Regions from separate parts of the Paucibacter sp. M5-1 genome, predicted to be linked through region 2. Evidence: predicted binding sites of a transcription regulator. Region 2 holds the regulator's gene; each other region holds the start of a gene.
The links. The regulator sigma-54, encoded in region 2, starts transcription at its own class of promoters, with help from an activator protein. The targets are predictions, from matches to a motif close to TGGCANGNAANCTGCTTT.
Positions count from the first base shown of each region.

Region 1 (7,220 bases), 430 kb from region 2:
CGCCCCGCGCGGTCTGGCCACGATGGCGGCCGTGCTCAGCTATTGCGGCGCGCCGATCAGGGTCTGGAAGGACGGGGCCTGGACCGAGCAGCCCGGCTGGGCCGTGCCGCAGCGGGTGGACTTCCGGCGCCTGCGGCCCCGGCTCGCGGCACTGTGCGACATCCCGGATCTGGAACTGCTGCCGGCCCGCTACGCAGGCGTGCGGACCGTGATGTTCCGCGCCGCGCTGGAACTGGGTTTCACGCAGCGCGGCATGGCCCTGCTGGCCTGGCTACGGCGTGCCGGTCTGTTGCCCCGGCCCGAGCGCCTGGCAGCGCTGATGCTGAAGACCGCCGGCTGGCTTGACCCGCTGGGCTCGGCCCTGGGCGGCATGGTGGTGGCGCTGAGCGGCCGCGACGACGAGGGCCGATCCGTGGCGCGCAGCTGGCATATCGCCGCCGACGATGACCACGGCCCCGAGATCCCCTGCATGGCGGCCATCCTGCTGGCGCGACGCCTGGCGCGCGGTGATCAATCCCTCACCGCCGGCGCCCGGCCCTGCATGGGGCTGCTGAGCCTGGACGAATTCGCGCCCGAGTTCGCGCGCTGGGGCATGGTTTGCGATCTGGTGGAAGGCTGAGGTCGGCGATGGCCCATGCGCGCTTCGAGTTCGAGATGGGGGCGTCTGTCGAGGTTGTGTTTGACGCTTTCCACTACCACTGCTGGCGACATCGCTGGGATTCACTGGTGCGAGACACCCAGGTCCTGGGCGGTGGAGAACATCCGGTGGTCGGGGCACGTACCTGGAATGCTGGTGCGGGCTGGTTGGTCGCGCTGTCGATGCAAACGGTCTTCATCTCCTATGACCGACCGACGCTGGCGGCGGCCCGCATGGAGGGGAGGTCCTTTCCGTTCCGGCGCTGGGCTGCGTCGATGCAGCATCGACCGCTCGCTGCTGATCGGTCCCTGCTGATCTATACCTACAGCTTCAATGCCGGACCTGACTGGCTGAGGGGCGTGATGGAGCCTTTGGTGCAATGGATCTTTGATCGGCAGACTCAGCGCAGATTTGGGCGATTGCAGCGCTTCGTTGCTGAGCATCGCTCGGAAGTTGAGGCTTGGCAGGCGACGCAGGAGACGCAGCCATGAGCGGCGCTGCCAGCGCCCCGGCCGACGAACGCCTGCTGCGCCTGAGCCTGGTCGCCGTCTGGCTGGGCACGGCGGTGGTCAGCCTGCTGGAGCTGCGCGGTCAGAGTTTGGACCTGCTAACCCAGGCCGGCATGCACGACTTGACCCTGATGCAGGGCCTGATCGTCGGCGGCGCGGCACTGGATGCGTTGCTGGGCCTGGCGCTGTGGCTATGGCCGGGTCGCCGGGCCTATGCGTCGGCGCTGGCGGCGATGCTGGCGATGACGGCGCTGGCCACCGGCCTGCTGCCCGGACTGTGGCTGCATCCGCTAGCCCCCCTGCTGAAGAACCTGCCGATCGCGGCGGCGCTGTGGCTGTTGTGCAAGAGGGCTCCGCGGTGAACGAATACCTGCTGCTGAAATGGCTGCACGTGCTGTCCAGCGTGGTGCTGGTGGGCACAGGCTTTGGCTCGGCCTTCTATATGTTCTTTGCCAATCGCAGCGGCTCGATCGCGGCCCAGGCGGTCGTGACACGGCTGGTGGTGCGGGCCGACTGGTGGTTTACGACACCGGCCGCGATCTTTCAGCCGCTCAGCGGCCTGTGGCTGGCCCATCTGGCCGGCTGGCCCTGGTCCACGCCCTGGCTGGCGCTGGCCCTGGGCCTGTATCTGTTGGCCGGTGCCTGCTGGCTGCCGGTGGTCTGGCTGCAGCTGCGCATGGCCGAGATGGCCACGGCCGCTGCACGCGCTGCGACGCCGCTGCCGCCGCTGTACTGGCGCTATGCCCGGCGCTGGGAGGCGCTGGGCTACCCGGCCTTTGTCGCGATGCTGGCGGTCTTCTATCTGATGGTGGCCAAGCCGGCGCTGTGGCACTGACGCAGGAGGGGGCTCCGGCACAGATATTGCAGCGCAGCAATATCCACCCCATCCGCCATGAGTCCCCCGCCCGACACCCCCACCCCTGGCCTGCGCGTGCTGTTGATCGATGACGGCGCGCACCGGGTCGATCTGATCCAGCAGGAGCTGGCGCGGCAGGGCTGCGATGTCGTCGGCGTGATCGATTCGGCGACCTTGATCCATGACTGCGTGCTGCGGCTCAAGCCCGATGTGGTGATCGTCGACAGCGAGTCGCCGACGCGCGACACGATGGAGAACCTGGCCACCTTGAATGCGCAGATGCCGCGCCCGGTGGTGGTGTTTTCCGAGGATGGCAGCGACGACCCGATGCGCCGGGCCCTGCGTGCGGGGGTCAGCGCCTATGTGGTGGCGGGGCTGCGCCCGGACCGCCTGGCGCCGGTGCTGCAGGTGGCGATCGCCCGCTTCGAGCAGGACCTGGCGCTGCGTCAGCAGTTGGACAAGGCCCAGGCCCAGCTCAGCGCGCGCAAGCTGATCGAGCGTGCCAAAGGCATTCTGATGAGCGAGACGGGCCTGGACGAGGACGCCGCCTACAAGCGCCTGCGCCGCCTGGCGATGGATCGCGGCGTGCCGCTGGTCGAAGTCGCGGAGCGTGTCATCGATGCCCAGAACCTGCTGCGCCCAACATGAGGCCCGACATGAGGCCCGATCGCACCAGGCTGGCGCATCGCGCCGGCAATCGGTGCGCTTTTCGCGCAGCCGCTTGCCTTGCTGCCTGGGCATGCCGCTGGCACGGCTCCTGCTAGACAGACCACGAGGCCCGCAACGGCGTGGGCCTCGCTCTCAACAAGGTTCTAGGACAAAGGCGTCCGATCTCCTCCGCTCGTTGCACGGGTGGCAGGTGATCGTGACGCCTTTTTCCATTTCTGGTTTGTCTCGGAGGTCTTCTCAATGCGTTTCAGCAATACGTCGAAGGATGGTGGGCTCATGAGTGAAGAGCGACGCAAGCTCCTGGTGGGCGGTGCGGCGGCAGCGGCCGTCGGCAGTCTTAGCCCCCAGGTTTGGGCGGCCGGCTCCGACAAGCCGGAGAAGGAGGAGGTGCGCATCGGCTTCATCCCGCTGACCGACTGCGCCTCGGTGGTGATGGCCTCGGTGCTGGGCTTCGACAAGAAATACGGCATCAAGATCATTCCGACCAAGGAAGCCTCCTGGGCCGGTGTGCGCGACAAGCTGGTCAACGGCGAGCTCGACATGGCCCATGTGCTCTACGGCCTGATCTACGGCGTGCACCTGGGTGTCAGCGGGCCGAAGAAAGACATGGCCGTGCTGATGACGCTGAACAACAACGGCCAGGCGATCACCTTGTCGAAGAAGCTGGCCGATAAGGGCGCGGTCGACGGCGCCAGCCTGGCCTCGCTGATGGGCAAGGAGAAGCGCGAGTACACCTTCGCGCAGACCTTTCCGACCGGTACTCACGCGATGTGGCTGTACTACTGGCTGGCCAGCGTCGGCATCAATCCGATGAAGGATGCAAAGGTCATCACCGTGCCGCCGCCGCAGATGGTGGCGAATATGCGGGTCGGCAATATGGACGGCTATTGCGTCGGCGAGCCCTGGGGCCACCGCGCCATCGTCGACGGCATCGGCATCACCGCGGTGACCACGCAGGACATCTGGAAGGATCACCCCGAGAAGGTGCTGGGCACCACCGGCGACTTCGTCAAGAAATACCCGAACACCGCGCGCGCCGTCATCATGGCCGTGCTGGAGGCCAGCCGCTGGATCGATGCCGGCCTGCAGAACAAGCTGAAGATGGCCGACACCATCGCCGAGAAGAGCTACGTCAACACCGGCGTCGACGCGATCAACCAGCGCATCCTCGGCCGCTACCAGAACGGCCTGGGCAAGACCTGGGACGACCCCAACCACATGAAGTTCTTCAACGACGGCGCGGTGAACTTCCCCTGGCTGTCCGACGGCATGTGGTTCCTGACCCAGCACAAGCGCTGGGGCCTGATCAAGGAGCACCCGGACTATCTGGGTGTGGCCAAGCAGATCAACCAGGTGGAGCTCTACAAGCAGGCCGCCAGCCAGCTGAAGATCAGCGTGCCCAAGGAGTTGATGCGCAGCTCCAAGCTGATCGACGGTGTGGTCTGGGACGGCAAGGACCCCGCCAAGTATGCCGATGGATTCCGCGTCAAAGCCTAAGGAGCTCCCCATGGTCAGTGCCGTTTTTCATTCGCCGAGCGAGGCCAGCAGCAGCGGCCCGATCTCGGTGTCGCTGCCGACGCCCGACGCACCGACGGTGCTGGCTGCGGGCGTTGTTGTGCCCGCTCCCAGGCCGCGCCGCCACCTCGACATGAACAGCCTGTGGATGCGCGTGCTGCCACCGGTACTGGGCCTGGCGCTGTTGATAGGCATCTGGGGGCTGCTGACGCAAAAGGGCGGCAGCTTCCCGACGCCCGGCGCCACCTTCGCTGCCGCCGTCAAGCTGTTCGCCGACCCCTTCTACAGCAATGGGCCGAACGACCAGGGCATCGGTTGGAACATTCTGTTCTCGCTGCAGCGCGTGGCGGTAGGCTTCGGCCTGGCCGCAGCGGTAGGCATCCCGCTGGGCTTCATCATCGGCCGCTTCGAGTTCGCCAACCGCATGTGCTCGCCGCTGATCAGCCTGCTCAAGCCGGTCTCGCCGCTGGCCTGGCTGCCGATCGGCCTCCTGGTCTTCAAGAGCGCCAACCCGGCCGCGATCTGGACCATCTTCATCTGCTCGATCTGGCCGATGGTGGTCAACACCGCGGTGGGTGTGCAGCGGGTGCCCGAGGACTATCTGAACGTCGCGCGGGTGCTCAAGCTCAGCGAGTGGAAGATCATCAGCAAGATCCTGTTCCCTGCCGTGCTGCCCTACATGCTCACCGGCGTGCGCCTCTCGGTCGGCACGGCCTGGCTGGTGATCGTCGCGGCCGAGATGCTGACCGGCGGTGTCGGCATCGGCTTCTGGGTCTGGGACGAATGGAACAACCTCAATGTCCAGCACATCATCATCGCGATCTTCGTGATCGGCATCGTCGGCCTGGCCCTCGAATGGCTGCTGATGGCGGTGGCCAAGCACTTCTCCTACAACGACTGACGGAGCCGACATCATGAGTGCAAACAAGGCCTTTATCGAAGTGCAGTCGGCCGAGATGGTGTTCAACACCCGCAAGGGCCAGTTCCACGCGCTGCGCGACATCCATCTGCAGGTCCAGAAGGGCGAGTTCATCACCTTGATCGGCCATTCGGGCTGCGGCAAGAGCACCTTGCTGAACCTGATCGCCGGCCTGCTGCGGCCCACGTCCGGCGTGCTGCTGTGCGACAACCGCGAGATCACCGAGCCCGGCCCGGAGCGCGCGGTGGTGTTCCAGAACCATTCGCTGCTGCCCTGGCTGACCTGCTTCGAGAACGTCTATCTGGGCGTCGAGTCGGTGTTCGGCGGCCGCGAGCTGAAGCGTCAACTGGCCGAGCGCACCGATGCGGCGCTGGACCTGGTGGGCATGAGCCATGCGATGTTCAAGCGTCCGCACGAGATCTCGGGCGGCATGAAGCAGCGCGTCGGCATCGCCCGCGCGCTGGCGATGGAGCCCAAGGTGCTCTTGATGGACGAGCCCTTCGGCGCGCTTGATGCGCTGACCCGCGCCCATCTGCAGGACGAGCTCTTGAAGATCGTCGCGCGCACGCACAGCACCGTGGTGATGGTGACCCACGATGTCGACGAGGCCGTGCTGCTCTCCGACCGCATCGTGATGATGACCAATGGGCCCGCTGCCACCATCGGCGAGATCTATGCCGTCGACATCCCGCGCCCGCGCAGCCGGGTCGAGCTGGTCGAGGACCCGGTCTATGTGCATGCGCGCAAGGCGGTGATCGACTTCCTCTACACGCGCCACGCCGCGCCGGTCGAGAAAAAAGCCGCCTGATTGATTTTTCGTGGTGCCTGCTGCTCGCTAGCTCCGTTGGGGCTGGGCGGGGCGGCGCTCAGCCTGGAGCTGCTGTGATGATGAACGACAAGAAATTGAAGCTGGTGATGGTGGGCAACGGCATGGCCGGTGTGCGCACGCTGGAAGAGCTGCTGAAGATCGCCCCCGATCTCTATGACATCACGGTGTTCGGTGCCGAGCCGCATCCCAACTACAACCGCATCCTCTTGAGCCCGGTGCTGGCCGGCGAACAGACGATAGCCGAGATCATCCTGAATCCGCTGTCCTGGTATGCCGAGCAGGGCATCACCCTGCACCTGGGCAAGACCGTCACGCAGATCGATCGCATCCGCCGCAAGGTGATCGCCGAGGATGGCACCGAAGCCGAGTACGACCGCCTGCTGATCGCCACCGGCTCCAGCCCCTTCATCCTGCCGGTGCCCGGCAAGGAGCTGGATGGCGTGATCGCCTACCGCGATATCGCCGACACCAACGAGATGATTGACGCGGCGACCAAGTACCAGCACGCCGTCGTGATCGGTGGCGGCCTCCTGGGCCTGGAGGCGGCCAACGGCCTGATGCTGCGCGGCATGCAGGTCACTGTCGTGCATATCGGCGACTGGCTGATGGAGCGCCAGCTCGACGACCAGGCCGGCGAGCTGCTGCGCAAGTCGCTGCAGGCGCGCGGCCTGAGGTTCATGCTGGGCGCGCAGACGAAAGCGCTGATCGGCGGCAAGGACGGCCGGGTGATGGCCGTGCAGTTCAAAGACGGCCAGGAGATCCCGGCCGACCTGGTCGTGATGGCCGCCGGCATCCGACCCAATACCGCGCTGGCCGAGTCCGCCGGCATCCACTGCAGCCGCGGCATCGTCGTCAGCGACACGATGCAGACGGTGACCGATCCGCGCATCTACTCGGTTGGCGAATGCGCGGCGCATCGCGGCATCGCCTACGGCCTGGTCGCGCCGCTGTTCGAGCAGGGCAAGGTTTGCGCCACGCATCTGGCCCAGTTCGGCATCGGCCGCTATCTGGGCAGCCAGACATCGACCAAGCTCAAGGTCACCGGCATCGATCTGTTTTCTGCCGGCGATTTCATGGGGGGCGAGGGCTTCGAGGAGGTCGTGATGAGTGACCCCTTCGCCGGCGTCTACAAGAAGCTGGTGATCAAGGACGACAAGCTGGTCGGCGCCTGCCTCTACGGCGACACGGTCGACGGCAGCTGGTATTTCAAGCTGCTGCGCGAGGGCCGCAAGATCCACGACATTCGCGACAAGCTGATGTTCGGCGAGAGCAATATCGGCGATGTG
Region 1 is NZ_JAPZLM020000001.1:2,635,326-2,642,545, reverse strand. It holds gene O5M90_RS12380 (saccharopine dehydrogenase family protein) at 1-619, shown strand, start outside; gene O5M90_RS12375 (SRPBCC family protein) at 628-1,128, shown strand; gene O5M90_RS12370 (DoxX-like family protein) at 1,125-1,508, shown strand; gene O5M90_RS12365 (DUF2269 family protein) at 1,505-1,981, shown strand; gene O5M90_RS12360 (ANTAR domain-containing response regulator) at 2,039-2,650, shown strand; gene O5M90_RS12355 (CmpA/NrtA family ABC transporter substrate-binding protein) at 2,948-4,168, shown strand; gene ntrB (nitrate ABC transporter permease) at 4,179-5,087, shown strand; gene O5M90_RS12345 (ABC transporter ATP-binding protein) at 5,101-5,913, shown strand; gene nirB (nitrite reductase large subunit NirB) at 5,994-7,220, shown strand, end outside.
Region 1: O5M90_RS12355 (CmpA/NrtA family ABC transporter substrate-binding protein) is a predicted target of sigma-54. The motif match lies at 2,749-2,766, and genes of this name have one in related genera.

Region 2 (7,220 bases):
GTGTGGGCCGGCGTGATCCACTGGGTCCAGTCGATCTTGCGTGCCAGCGTGTAGAGGTCGTCCTCATGGCGGTAGGGGCCGTCGATCAGCTCGATCAATACGCGCTGCGCCAGCCGGCTCTCCAGATTGAGCTTCATCACCCCCTCGGCATTGCTCTTGACCGCGACGCCGCCGCGCAAGGCCTCGGTATGGGTCTTGGGCAGGATGGCGCGCACCTCCTGTTCCAGCCAGGGCTCGACGCCGCTGGCGCAGGACAGGAAAAGATGCAGGGTTTCGTTCTGGGACATGGCTCAAGATGCGTGGAAGCAGGGCCGTATTGTCCCCTTTCTGTCTAGGCGGCCTTGCCCACGGCGTTCCAGCTCCCGGCCAGCGCCTCGAACGCGGCCACCGGCAGCGGCCGGCTGAACAGATAGCCCTGGAAGGCATGGCAGCCCAGCCCGGCCAGCAGCGCGCGCTGTGCCTCGGTCTCGACGCCCTCGGCGATCACCTGCAGGCCCAGGCTGTCGCCGAGCTGGATCACGGTGCGGGCGATCGCGCGGGCGTTCGGCTCATCGATCAGATCGCGCACAAAGCTCTGGTCTATCTTCAGCTGGTTCAGCGGCAAGCGCTTGAGATAGGCCAGCGAGGAATAGCCGGTGCCGAAATCGTCCAGCGAGACCGCCAGGCCGAGCCGGCGCAGCTCGTTCATCAGCGCGATCACGGCCTCGACATCGTTGACCAGGGCGCTCTCGGTCAGCTCGATCTTGAGCCGCTCGGTCGGTGCGCCGCTGCGCGCCAGCAACTGCTGCATCAGGCCCAGAAAGCCTTTCTGGCGGAACTGGTGGGCGCTGACATTGACGGCCAGGCTGAGCCCGGCCAGCGCCGGCTGCGTGGCCCAGGCGGCCAGCCGGGCGCAGGCCTGCTGCATCACCCACTCGCCCAGCGGGCCGATCAGGCCGGTCTGCTCGGCCAGCGGGATGAAGACGGCCGGCGAGACAAAGCCGCGCGCCGGATGGCGCCAGCGCAACAGGGTTTCGGCGCCCAGCAGAGCGCCGTCGCGGCCGACCTGGGCCTGGTAGTGCAGCTCCAGCTGTCCGAGCGGCAAGGCCTCGCGCAGATCGGCCTCCAGCGCGGCGCGCTCGGCCAGCGCCGCCTGGGTCAGCGGGTCGAAGAAGCACAGCTGGTTGCGCCCGGCCGCCTTGGCCTGGTACATCGCATGGTCGGCATGCTTGAGCAGGTCTTCGCTGCTGGTGTCGCCGGCGCCCCAGATCACGATGCCTATGCTGGGCGTGCTGTGGTGCAGGTGTTCGTCGAGCTGGTAGGGCTGGCCCAGCACACGCAGCAGCTTCTCGGCGGCCGCCTCGGCATGCAGGGCGGCGACGCCGGCGTCCGCACCGAGGTCTTGCAGCAGCACGACGAACTCGTCGCCGCCCCAGCGCGCCACCGAATCCTGCGCGCGCAGCGCGGCCTGCAGGCGCTGGGCCATGCTTTTGAGCAGGCGGTCGCCCATGCCGTGACCCAGGGTGTCGTTGAGCGATTTGAAGTTGTCGATGTCGATGAACAGCACCGCGCCATGCCGGCCGCTGCGCTGGCTGGCGGCCAGGCTTTGCGCCAGCCGGTCCAGCAGCAGGCGGCGATTCGGCAGGGTGGTCAGCGGGTCGTAGAAGGCCAGCCGTTCGATCGCAGCCTCGGCGCGCTTGCGCTCGGAGATGTCGCGGGCCAGGCCGATGAACAGGGTCTGGCCACGACGCTCGATGCGCGAGACGGCCAGGCTCATCGGGAACACCTCGCCGCTCTTGCGGCGGCCATCGACATCGCGGCCCTGGCCGATCACGCGCGCCGGACCGCCGGCCAGATAGCGCCTCAGATAGTCGTCGTGTCGCCCGCTGTCTGGCGCGGGCATCAGCAGGCTGATATTGCGGCCTATGGCCTCCACCGCCGGGTAGCCGAAGATGCGCTCCGCCGCCGGGTTGAAGGAGGCGATCTGCCCGGCGCTGTCTATCGTGATCACCGCGTCCACCATATGGTCGAGGATGGCCTGGGTGTGCTGGGCCTGCTCCTGCAGCTTGAAGGCGGCCTGCTGAGCCGTCGCGAAGATCAGGCGCTGGCGGCGCTGCCACAGCAGCAGGGCCGCCGCCATGCCCAGCGACAGCAGGCCGCCGATCAGCAGCACCGCATGGAGCTGGCGCCGCCAGGGCGCCTCGATGCCTTGCAGCGCCCGCCCGACGGCCACCAGCAGGCCGGCATCGGTGCGCAAGCCGGCCGGGCTGACATGGCGGGCGGCGGCCAAGCGCTCGTCCTGGCTGATCTGGGCGCGCATGCGGTGCAGGCTGGCGCTTTGGCCGCTGGCCAGATGGCGGGCCAGGATGGAGTCCGGCATGGCCAGCAGATTGCGGCCTATCCAGCGCTCATCGGGCGGCGTCATGCTGAACAGCAAGCCGCCGGTGTGTGCCAGTGCACTCCAGGTGTCGGGCGAGGGCTGGGCGGTCTCCAGCACCAGGCGGAAGTAGTCCGGGTCCAGGCTGGCGGTGACCACGCCCTCGAAACGGCCTTGGGCATCGAACAAGGCCCGCGCCAGCGTCAGCGTGTGCACGCCCATGACGCTGCGAAACGGCGGCGAGACATAGAGCAGCCCGGGATCGGGCCGCTGTTGCGGCATGCTGAAGTAGTCGCGCGAGCGCACATCCAGGCCCAGCAGCTGCGGCACCGAGCTGGCTCGCACCCGACCCTGGGCATCGACCAGCATCAGCACGCGCACGCCGGGCATGGCGCGTGCCAGGGTCTGCAGCAGCGCGGCGCTGTCCTGCGGCAGCCGCTCGGCGCGCCAGCCCCGGCGCTGCACGGCCACGGTGTCCAGCGCCGCCTTGATCGCCAGCATCTGCTGCGAGACGATGCCGTCCAGCGTCTGCACCAGCACTTGCAGCTTCTCGCTTTCGTGCCGCTGCAGCGCGCTGCGCTCGGTCTGCAGCCACCAGGCCGCGCCAGCCCAGGCCAGACTGGCGGCGGCGAGCAGGGCCAGCCATTGGCGGGCGATGTGGATTGGCGGGCGGAGAGGGGCGAGATCGGTCGAGAGCATGGGCGCGGGTTGGCACAGTAGCCAGGAACCGCGTCAATGCTCTTGATTCAAGTCAATAGACGGCCTTCCCGTCAGCGCAGGCGTTGAACACGCGGCGCCTGATTGCGTCCTTCGATCTCCATATAGAAAGCGCCCATGAAGCCGCGGCGTATCGTCACTTTCGGGTTCTCTATGCTGTGGACGCCGCTGCTGTCGTCGCTGATCTGCCAGAGCTGGCCATTGGCCAGGCGCAAGGTTTGTTGTGGCCGCCAACCCTCGAAGCGGCCTGGGATGTGGCTCTGGATAGTGTCGATCTGGCCCGGCGGGCGTTGCAGGCCGAACTGCTCTGTTGACGCAGCGGGCGCCGGTTTGACCGTGGCAGTCGGGGTGATGTCCGTCAGCGGCAAGGCGTCGTAGCAGGCCAGCCGGGCCTGAGTTTCGTTCAGGCTGCGGCATTGACGAACCGCCGCATCATCGATCGCCAATGCTGAGTTGCACAGCAGGATCAAGAGCGCGCTTGTAGTCTGAGCTTTCATGGACATCCTTATTGCGGAGCTTTCACATCGCCTTGCGCAGATTCGCCGGCGCGATCTTCAGAGCTTCGCGGTACTTGGCGACGGTGCGGCGGGCGACCTGGATGCCTTGCTCTTCGAGCATGTTCGACAGCGCGCTGTCGGACAGCGGCTTGGCCGCGTCCTCGGCCGCGACGAACTGCTTGATCAGCGCGCGCACCGCCGTGCTGGAGGCATTGCCGCCGGCCTCGGTGTTCAGGCCCGAACCGAAGAAGTACTTCAGCTCGAAGGTGCCGAAGCGGGTTGCCATGTACTTGGCATTCGTCACGCGCGAGATGGTCGACTCGTGCAGGCCCAGCTCATCGGCTATTTCTCGTAGCACCAGCGGCTTCATCGCCAGCTCGCCATGGGTGAAGAAGCCTTTTTGCCGCTCGACGATGGCCTGCGAGACCCGCAGGATGGTGTCGAAGCGCTGCTGGATGTTCTTGATGAACCAGCGCGCTTCCTGCAGCTGGGCGCCCAGCGGCGAGTTGCTGACGCCGCCGCGGGTGGCGCGCAGTGCCTGGGCATAGAGCTCGTTGATGCGCAGCTTGGGCGCGACCTCGGGGTTCAGCATCACGCGGAACTCGCGGCCGACCTTGTGCACGATCACATCCGGGATCACCGCCTGGGCCTGGCCGCGCGCGAACTGGCGGCCCGGCTTGGGCTCGAGACTGGTGATCAGGGCCTGGGCCTCGCGCAGCAAGGCCTCGTCGGCGCCGGTCAGCGCCATCAGCTTCTTCAGATCGCGCTTGGCCAGCAGCTCCAGATGCTGCTTGCACACCAGGATGGCCACCACCTGGGCCTCGCTGCGCGGCCGTGCGCGCAGCTGCAGGATCAGGCATTCGGGCAGGTCGCGGGCGCCGACGCCCAGCGGTTCCAGGCTTTGCAGCCATTTGAGGGCGCAGCGCAGCCGGTCCAGCAACTCGTCACGCGCCTCTGGATCCGCCTCGCCGGCCAGCGATTCGACCAGCTCTTCGAGGCTGTCCTCCAGATAGCCGTCCTCGTTGAGCGACTCGATCAACACATAGAGCGCGGCGCGATCCTCGGGGCTCAGCATCATGCCGGCCAGCTGTTGGTTCAGGTGCTCCTGCAGGCTCAGGCCCGGCGAGTCCTGCTCGGGTCGCTCGCCGTCTTCGTCGCCGCTGCCGGAGCCGCTATTGCTCGGCAGCTCGCGGATGCCGTCGAAGTCATCTCGCTCGGTGCCGTTTTCCCAGTCCTCGCGCTCGGTGGCGCCGAAGTCCTCGGCCTGGATCTCGGGCGTGGTCTCGGGCTCGCCGGCGCCGCTGTCGGCGCCGATCTCGTCCTGGGCCTTGCGGATCTCCGGCAGCTCGGCGGCGGCCGGCGCGTCGGGAAATTCCTCCTCCGTTTCGAGCAGCGGGTTCTGGGCCAGCATCTGCTCGACTTCCTGGTTCAGCTCCAGTGTCGACAGCTGCAGCAGACGGATCGATTGCTGCAGCTGGGGCGTGAGCGCCAGATGCTGGCTGAGGCGGACCTGTAAGCTCTGTTTCATGGGCCTACATACGGAAATGTTCGCCCAGATAGACCTTGCGCACGTCGGCGTTGTCAACAATCTCGTGCGGCGTGCCCTCGGCCAGCACCGTGCCCTCGCTGATGATGTAGGCGCGGTCGCAGATGCCCAGGGTCTCGCGCACATTGTGGTCGGTGATCAGCACACCGATGCCGCGGCTCTTCAGAAAGCGGATGATGCGCTGGATCTCCAGCACCGCGATCGGGTCGACGCCGGCGAAGGGTTCGTCCAGCAGGATGAAGCGCGGCTGGGTGGCCAGCGCGCGGGCGATCTCGACACGGCGACGCTCGCCGCCCGAGAGCGCCGGCGCCGGGCTGTCGCGCAGCTTCTCGATGCTCAGCTCGTCCAGCAGCTTTTCCAGCGCCTCGTTGATGCGGGCGCTCGACCAGGCGCGGCCGTTTTCGTCCTGCTGCAACTCCAGCACCGCGCGGATGTTCTCCTCGACCGTCAGCTTGCGGAAGATCGAGGCTTCCTGCGGCAGATAGGACAGGCCCAGGCGCGAGCGCTGGTGGATGGGCAGGCGCTGCACGGCCCGGCCGTCGATGCGGATCTCGCCGGCATCGGCGCGCACCAGGCCGACGATCATGTAGAAGCTGGTGGTCTTGCCGGCGCCGTTGGGGCCAAGCAGGCCGACCACCTCGCCGCTGTGCACATCGAGATGGACGTTCTTGACCACCTTGCGCACGCCATAGCTTTTCTGCAGGCCCTCGGCCTCCAGGCGGCTGAGGGCGGCGCTGGGTTCCGGGGTGGCGGCCGTCATGAAGGCTTGCGCGGCTGTTGCAAGCCTGGGCTGGTCTGCAGCGGCAGGGCCGGCTCGGGAGCGGCCGGCTCGGAGGCCGCCGCCGCGCGCGGCATCAGCACCATGCGGCCGCGGCCGGCCGGGTGGGGCGAGGTCTGGCCGCCCTCGATGCTGAAGACCTCGGAACGGTTGTCGTAATGGATCACCGCACCGACCACCTCGTCGGCCACGGTGGCGCCGCGCATGCGCCGCACCACCGCATTGCCGACGAAGCGCACGGTGTCGGAGCGGCTGTCGTACTCGACCTGGTCGGCCGAGCCCTCGACCGCCTCGCCCGGCACATCGCGGGCCTGGCGGAAGGTCACCGGCTTGCCGGCCTCGCCGCTGGCATAGGCCTGCTGGTAGCCGTCGCTGGTCTCGCGCACATCCATGCGGGCCGCGCGCATCACCATGCTGCCCTTGCTGAGCACGACATTGCCGCTGAATTCGGTGCGCTGCTTGACGAAGTCGACCCCGCCGCGGTCGTAGTCGATATTGATCGGCTTGTTGCGGTCGGCCTTCTCGGCCTGTGCGGAGCCCGCCCAGCCGCCGGCGGCCAGCGCCAGGGCAAGCAGCATCAATCGGAGGGGGGCGGGTCTGTTGTTCATGGCGGCACAGTTCTTGCAGACCATTCTAGCCCCGGATTGGGGCCCGGGCGGGGTCAGGCCTTGCCGCTGCGCAGACGCTGGATCAGGAAGTCCACCGTGGCCAGCGCGCGCTGGCCCGATTCGATCTCGCTGACACGCTGGCCGGCCGAGGCCAGCGACGGCGAGGTCCAGAAGCGGCCGCCGACGCCCAGGGCCGGCACGCCGTCGATGCGATAGGCCTCGCTGAGCTTCTCGGCCTGGGTGCATTTGGTCTGCACGCCGAAGGAGTTGTAGGCCTGGGTGAACTTGTCCGCCTCGATGCCCAGCGGCGTCAGGAACTCGGTCATGGCCTTGACGCTGTCCAGGGCCTTGCCCTCGCGGTGCATCGCGGCAAAGACGCGGGCGCGCACATCTTTTTCCTTGCCCAGCGCTTCAAGTGCATAGAACAGGCGCTGGTGCAGCTTCACATTGGCACGGAAAGCCACATGCACATGGCGGAAGCTGACGTCGGCGGGCAACTGCTTGACCCAGTCGGCCACCACCGGCTCGAAGGCATTGCAGTGCGGGCAGCCGTACCAGAAGAATTCCACCACCTCGATCTTGCCCGGCGTGCCCGCCAGCGGCTGCGCCAGGCGCTGGTAATGCTTGCCCTCTTGCGGGCCGCCCTGGGCCAGGCTCAGGCCCGGCACAGCCAGGGCCAGACCGGACAAGCCCAGCTGGGCCGAAAAATCACGACGCT
Region 2 is NZ_JAPZLM020000001.1:3,066,444-3,073,663, reverse strand. It holds gene O5M90_RS14375 (THUMP domain-containing class I SAM-dependent RNA methyltransferase) at 1-287, opposite strand, end outside; gene O5M90_RS14370 (bifunctional diguanylate cyclase/phosphodiesterase) at 332-3,055, opposite strand; gene O5M90_RS14365 (hypothetical protein) at 3,127-3,570, opposite strand; gene O5M90_RS14360 (RNA polymerase factor sigma-54) at 3,593-5,098, opposite strand; gene lptB (LPS export ABC transporter ATP-binding protein) at 5,103-5,876, opposite strand; gene lptA (lipopolysaccharide transport periplasmic protein LptA) at 5,873-6,502, opposite strand; gene O5M90_RS14345 (thiol:disulfide interchange protein DsbA/DsbL) at 6,556-7,220, opposite strand, start outside.

Region 3 (7,220 bases), 950 kb from region 2:
AGATGAACCAGATCATTGATGGCCTGGCCGAAAGCCCAGGGCCCGGGCTCCAGCTTGAAGCGGCCCGCCTCGATGCGGGCCAAGTCCAGGCTGCCCTCAATCAGCGACAGCAGGTGCTCGCCGCCGCGCCGTATTACCGTGATGGCCTGCTTGCGGTGGGCGGGCATGCGCTCGTCCTCGTCGAGGATCTGCGCATAGCCGAGGATGGAGTTCAGCGGCGTGCGCAGCTCGTGGCTGATATTGGTGATGTAGCGGGTCTTGGCCTCGTTGGCAGCGTCGGCCTGGACCTTGGCCTGCTGCAGCTGCGCGTCGGTCTGGCGGTGCGACTCGATCTCGGCATGCAAGGCCTGGCTCTGGCGGCGCGATTCCTCCTGCGCGACCTGGCGGCTCTTGTGCGTCAGCACCAGCCACCAGCCGATCACGCCGGACAGCAGCAAGAGGGCCACCAGGGCCTTCGCATAGGACGCCCGCAGATGGGGTGCCATCTGTTCGGCCGCCGCGCCCAGCCGCCCCAGCTCATGCTGGTAAAGCAGGCCGAACAGCAGCAAGAGCACCGGCAGCACCAGGGCCATCAGGCCCAGATACTGGGTCAGGCCGCTGTCCAGCAGGGGCCAGACCTTGCGCGGCAGCAGCTGCTGCAAGAGCGCACGGGCCTGTGTCGCCAAGCGGGCGTCTGGCTTGCAAAGGTCATCGCAGCGGGCGTCCAGCGAGCAGCACAGCGAGCAGATCGGGCCCTGATAGGCGGGGCAGTGCGCCATGTCCGGCCCCTCGTAGGCGCGCTCGCAGATCACGCAGTGCTGCAGGCGTTTGTAGGCACCGCCCTCCCCGCCCTCCTTGCTCTGGCGTGCAATGTAGTAACGCCCGCCGGTGGCCCAGGCGATCAGCGGCGAGCAGACCATGGCCGTCACCAGCGCGATCAGCGCCGAAAAGGCCTGGGCCATAGTCCCGAACAGGCCCAGATGGGCGGCGATGGACAGCAGCGAGGCCATCGCCATCGCGCCGACGCCGACCGGATTGATGTCATAGAGATGGGCGCGCTTGAACTCGATGCCCGGTGGCGACAGCCCCAGCGGCTTGTTGATCACCAGATCGGCCACCACGGTCATGATCCAGGCAATCGCGATATTGGCGTACAGGCCCAGCACCCGGTCCAGCGCCTGGAACAGCTCCATCTCCATCAGGATCAGCGCGATCAAGGTGTTGAACACCACCCAGACCACGCGGCCCGGGTGGCTGTGCGTCAGCCGGGCGAAGAAATTACTCCAGGCCAAGGAGCCCGCATAGGCATTCGTCACATTGATCTTCAGCTGCGAGACGATCACCAGCAAGGCCGTGGCCGCCACCGCCAGTCCGGGCCGGCTGAACACCGTGTCGTAGGCCACCAGATACATCTGGTTCGGGTCCACCGCCCGCTCGGTCGGCACCATCAGCCGCATCGCCAGATAGGCCAGGAGCGCGCCGCCCAGCATCTTGGCCACACCCAGCACCACCCAGCCCGGGCCGCCGACAAAGACCGCCGCCCACCAGCGCCAGCGCCTCTTCGGATTCGCATCGGGCTCGGGCATGAAGCGCAGATAGTCGGCCTGCTCGCCCATCTGCGTGATCAACGCGATGCCCACCGTCATCGCCGCGCCGAACAGCGGCAGGCTGAACTCACCGCCCCGCCCGTCGGCGCCGGCATAGCTTTGCAGCTGGCCGGGCAGCTCCGGATAGCGGATGAAGACATAGACATAGGGGACGATCAGCAGGACAAGCCACAGCGGCTGGGTCCAGACCTGCAGCCGCGCGATCGCGGTCACGCCGTGCGTCACCAAGGGCAGCACCACCAGCGCGCAGATCAGATAGCCCCAGGCCGGCGGGATGTCGAAGGCCAGCTCCAGCGCATAGGCCATGATGGCCGCCTCCAGCGCAAAGAAGATAAAGGTGAAGCTGGCGTAGATCAGGCTGGTCAGCGTCGAGCCGATATAGCCGAAGCCGGCACCCCGGGTCAGCAGGTCCATGTCCACGCCGTAGCGGGCCGCATAGACGCTGATCGGCCAGCCGGCCAAGAGAATGATCAGCCCGGTGGCCAGGATGGCCCAGAAGGCATTGGCAAAACCGTACTCCACCAGCAGGGTCGCCCCGACCGCCTCCAGCACCAGAAAGGAGGCCGCGCCAAAAGCCGTGTTCGCCACCCGGGTGCCGGACCAGCGCCGGAAGCTGTGCGGTGTGAAGCGCAGCGCGTAGTCCTCCAAGGTCTCGCTGGCCACCCAGGCGTTGTAGTCACGACGTATCTTGATGACGCGCTGGACGGGTTCGGCGGTCTGGACGGAGGGCGGCGCGACGGGCATGCCAGTCCCTTATCAAGACCCATGCCCAGTGCCGCGTCCTGGCATAGCTCCTGCAACAGCATCCCCCATGGAACTCACACCGAGTGTTCAGCCGCAGGCTGCTCGGGCTGACTAACAAGGATCGAGCGTAGCGAGATGGAACTCACTCCCAGAGAGAAAGACAAGCTGCTGATCTTCACCGCCGCACTGCTGGCCGAGCGCCGCAAGGCCCGTGGCCTGAAGCTCAACTACCCCGAGGCGGTGGCCCTGATCAGCGCCGCCATCATGGAAGGCGCGCGCGACGGCAAGAGCGTTGCCGAGTTGATGAGCGAGGGCAAGACCGTGCTGGCGCGCACCGATGTGATGGACGGCATCGCCGAGATGATTCCCGAGATCCAGATCGAGGCCACCTTCCCCGACGGCACCAAATTGGTGACCGTGCACCAACCCATTGCCTGAACGACGCACCAAGATGAATAGCAAGCAAGTCCTGACCCTCACCGCCGGCCTCGCCCTCAGCGGCCTGGCCTTCGCCCATGTGGGCCATCACGATATCGGCCACCACGGCTTCGCCGAGGGCTTCAGCCACCCCTTCACCGGCCTGGACCATCTGGCCGCGATGCTGGCCGTTGGCATCTGGAGCGCCGGCACGCCGCGCCGCCAGTGGTTGGCGCCGCTGGTTTTTACCCTGATGCTGCTGGCCGGTGCGCTGCTGGCGCAGAGCGGCCTGCACGTCCCGGCCATCGAGCCGATGATCGCCGGCTCCTTGCTGGTGGTCGGTGCCTTGCTGATGTCGCCGCAACAGCTGCCGGTCGCTGCGGCCGCCTTGGCGATGGGCGGCTTCGCGCTCTTTCATGGTGCGGCCCATGGCCAGGAGCTGAGCGGCACGGGCGCGCTGGCCGGCATGGTGCTGGGCACGGCCCTGCTGCACGGCCTGGGTATTGGGCTGGGCCTGGCGCTGCGCAAGGGCTCGCTGTGGCTGCCGCGCCTGTCGGGCGCTGCGGTGGCGCTGTTCGGCATGGGGCTTTTGACATGAGCCCGGGCGAGTTGCTGATTGACGATGAAAACGCCGTCCATGTTCTCAACCCTGGCCGGCGCACGCTGGCCCTGGTGGTGGAGAACGCCGGCGACCGGCCGATCCAGGTCGGCTCGCACTACCACTTTGCCGAGACCAATGCCGCGCTGCGCTTCGACCGCACGGCCGCGCGCGGCATGCGGCTGAACATCGCCTCCGGTACCGCCGTGCGCTTCGAGCCCGGCCAGCAGCGCAGCGTCGAGCTGGTCGACTATGCCGGTGACCGTCAGGTCTGGGGCTTTCGCGGTCTGGTCCAGGGGGCGCTGTGAACACGCTGACCCTGTTCATGACGGCCTTTGGCCTGGGCCTGGTCTTCAATGCCGCGCCCGGTGCGGTGTTCGCCGAGACCGTGCGTCAAGGCCTGCGCGGCGGCTACCGGCCGGCACTGGCGGTGCAGCTGGGCTCTCTGGTCGGCGATGCCAGCTGGGCGCTGGTGGGCCTGGCCGGCATCGGCTTCGCCTTGCAGTGGGAGGTCTTGCGCTGGCCGGTCGGCCTGGCCGGCGCGGCCTATCTGGGCTATCTGTCCTGGGACAGCTGGCGCGCCGCGCGCACCGTCCATGAACTGGGTGTCGATGCGGCGGCGGGCCACGCGGCCAGGCCGCTGCGCGCCGGCATGCTGCTGTCGCTGACCAATCCGCAGAACCTGGCCTACTGGGCGGCGATGGGCAGCGCGATGGGCGCGATCGGCCTGGCCGAACCGAGGCCGGCCGACTACGGCCTGTTCTTCGCCGGCTTCATGGCCGCCTCGCTGGCCTGGGCCTTCATCTGCGCGGCCCTGGTGGACCGCTTGTTCCGGCGCGTCGGCGCGCGCTGGGCCCGCTTCACCTACCGGCTCTGCGCCGCCGCGCTGCTGGCCATGGCCCTGGGCACGCTGCGCGACCTGGCCTCGCAGACCCCGACCCGCATTGACACCCACAAGGAACCCGTTCTATGGCCCAGATAGGACGACGCGCCTATGCCGAGATGTTCGGCCCCACCGTCGGCGACCGGGTCCGGCTGGCCGACACCGCGCTGATCATCGAGGTCGAGCAAGACCTGACCCTGGGCGCTGGAGGCTATGGCGAAGAGGTCAAATTCGGCGGCGGCAAGACCATACGCGACGGCATGGGCCAGTCGCAGCGCGCCAACGGCCCCGGCCCCGGCGACGCGATGGACTGCGTGATCACCAATGCGCTGATCATCGATCACTGGGGCATCGTCAAGGCCGATATCGGTCTGCGCGGCAAGCGGATTGCCGCCATCGGCAAGGCCGGTAACCCGGATGTGCAGCCCGGCGTCGATATCGTCATCGGCCCCGGCACCGAGATCATTGCGGCCGAGGGGCTCATCGTCACGGCCGGGGCGGTCGACACCCACATCCACTTCATCTGCCCCCAGCAGGTCGAGGAGGCGCTGATGAGTGGCGTCACGACCATGATGGGCGGCGGCACCGGCCCGGCCACCGGCACACTGGCGACCACCTGCACGCCGGGGCCCGAGAACCTCAAACGCATGCTGCTGGCGGCCGATGCCTTCCCTATGAATCTGGGCTTTCTCGGCAAGGGCAATGCCAGCCGGCCGGAGGCGCTGCGCCAGCAGATCGAGGCCGGCGCGATCGGTCTGAAGCTGCACGAGGACTGGGGCACGACGCCGGCCGCGATCGACTGCTGCCTGTCGGTGGCCGACGAGTTCGACGTGCAGGTCTCCATCCACAGCGACACGCTCAACGAGAGCGGCTTCGTCGAGGACACGATGGCCGCGACCCAGGGCCGCACCTTGTGCGCCTTCCACACCGAGGGCGCCGGCGGCGGCCATGCGCCGGACATCATGCGCGTCGTGGGCGAGAACAACTTCCTGCCCTCCTCGACCAATCCCACGATGCCCTACACCGTCAACACGGTGGACGAGCATCTGGACATGCTGATGGTCTGCCACCATCTGGACGCCAGCGTGGCCGAAGACCTGGCCTTCGCCGAGAGCCGCATCCGCCGCGAGACCATCGCGGCCGAGGATGTGCTGCACGATCTGGGTGCGATCTCGATGTTCTCGTCCGACTCCCAGGCCATGGGCCGGGTCGGCGAGATGGTGATGCGCTGCTGGCAGACCGCGCACAAGATGAAGCTGCAGCGCGGGCCGCTAGCGGGCGACACGGAGCGCAACGACAACACCCGCGTCAAGCGCTATATCGCCAAGCTGACGATCAACCCGGCGCTCTCGCATGGCGCGGCGCATGAGATCGGCTCGGTTGAAGTAGGCAAATGGGCCGACCTGGTGTTCTGGCGGCCGGCCTTCTTCGGCGTCAAGCCCAGCCTGATCGTCAAGGGCGGCTTTATCGCCGCCGCCGCGATGGGCGACCCGAACGCCAGCATCCCGACGCCGCAGCCGGTGCACTACCGGCCGATGTTCGGCAGCTTTGGCGGCGCGGTCGCCCAGGGCTCGCTGACCTTTGTCTCGCAGAGCGCGCTGGACTCGGGCGTGGCGGCCGGCTATGGCCTGAAGAAGACCCTGAGCGCCGTGCGTGGCTGCCGCACGGTCAGGAAGACCGACATGATCCACAACGCCTATCTGCCCAAGATGCAGATCGACGCCCAGACCTATGAGGTGCGGGCCGACGGCCAACTGCTCACGTGCGAGCCGGCGCGCGAGCTGCCGATGGCGCAGCGCTACTTTCTGTTCTAGCGCCGCCGGTGCTGGCCAGCACGACCGCCGCCAGCACGCAGGCCAGGCCCGCCCACTGCCAGGGCTGCACCGCCTCGCCCAGAAAAAGCGCCGACAGCAGCAGGGCCGAGACCGGCAGCCAGGCCGTGGCCAGCGAGGCGCGGACGCCGCTGGTGCGCGCGCTGCCCGCATACCAGAGCACGAAGCCACCGACCGTCGGCAGCCAGGCGTAGTAGGCAATGCCCATCAGCGCCGCCGGACTCAGGGTCGAGGGCGTGCTGCGGGCCAGATAGCAGGCCGGCAGCACCGACAGCAGCAGGCCGCCCGCGCACATCAGCGTCGACAGCAGCAGCGGCGGCAGCGGCTGGCGCAGCCGCTTGTTGCCGAGGATGAAGACCGCCTCGCAGGCGATCGCGGCCAGCACCGCGGCAATGCCCAGCAGCCGGGTCGGCTTGGCTGCGGCCGAGTCGGGCGCCAGCGCCAGGGCCATCACGCCCAGCGTCGCAAGCGCGATCGCGCCCAGCAGGCGCAGCCCGGGCCGCTCGCCCAGCATCAGCACGGCCAGCAGCGCCGCCATCGCCGGCAGCGTGCCGGCCACCACGCCGGCATCGGCCGCGCTGGACCACATCACCCCCTGGATCAGCAGCACCGTGTAGCCGACGCTGCCGGCCGCCGCCTGCACCAGCAAGAGCAGCGCGTCGTGGCGGGACAGGCGCGGCATCACGCAGCCGGAGCGCCAGGCCAGCCAGACGAACACCGGCAGCGCCATCGCGTGGCGCAGCGCGGTGGCCAGAAAGGGCTCGATGTCCGCGCCGATGATCTTGCTGACCGCCACCGTGCTGCCCACCAGCAGCATCGCCAGGCTGCACAGCAGCTGGCCCTTCAACGCATCCGACATGCGAGACCCCATCAAGACAAGAAGAAGGCTCGCAGTCTGGCCACGCCGGGCGGCCCGGTCTTGAACGCTATTGCGGCCGCCAGGCCCCGGGCGTGAGGCCGAAGTGGCGGGCAAACACCCGTGTCATATGGCTCTGGTCGGCAAAGCCGGCGGCCGCGGCGGCATCGGCCAGCGCGCTGCCGGAGGCGATCAGGCGCCGTGCCCGCTCGGCCCGCAGTTGCAGCAGCCAGGCATGGGGTGGCAGGCCATGGACCGCCTCGAAACGGCGCAGCAGCTGGTATCTGCTCAGGCCCAGCGGCGC
Region 3 is NZ_JAPZLM020000001.1:2,111,517-2,118,736, forward strand. It holds gene O5M90_RS09820 (hybrid sensor histidine kinase/response regulator) at 1-2,330, opposite strand, end outside; gene ureA (urease subunit gamma) at 2,466-2,768, shown strand; gene O5M90_RS09830 (HupE/UreJ family protein) at 2,782-3,345, shown strand; gene O5M90_RS09835 (urease subunit beta) at 3,342-3,653, shown strand; gene O5M90_RS09840 (LysE family transporter) at 3,671-4,327, shown strand; gene ureC (urease subunit alpha) at 4,315-6,042, shown strand; gene O5M90_RS09850 (DMT family transporter) at 5,987-6,919, opposite strand; gene O5M90_RS09855 (AraC family transcriptional regulator) at 6,987-7,220, opposite strand, start outside.
Region 3: ureA (urease subunit gamma) is a predicted target of sigma-54. The motif match lies at 2,370-2,387, and genes of this name have one in related genera.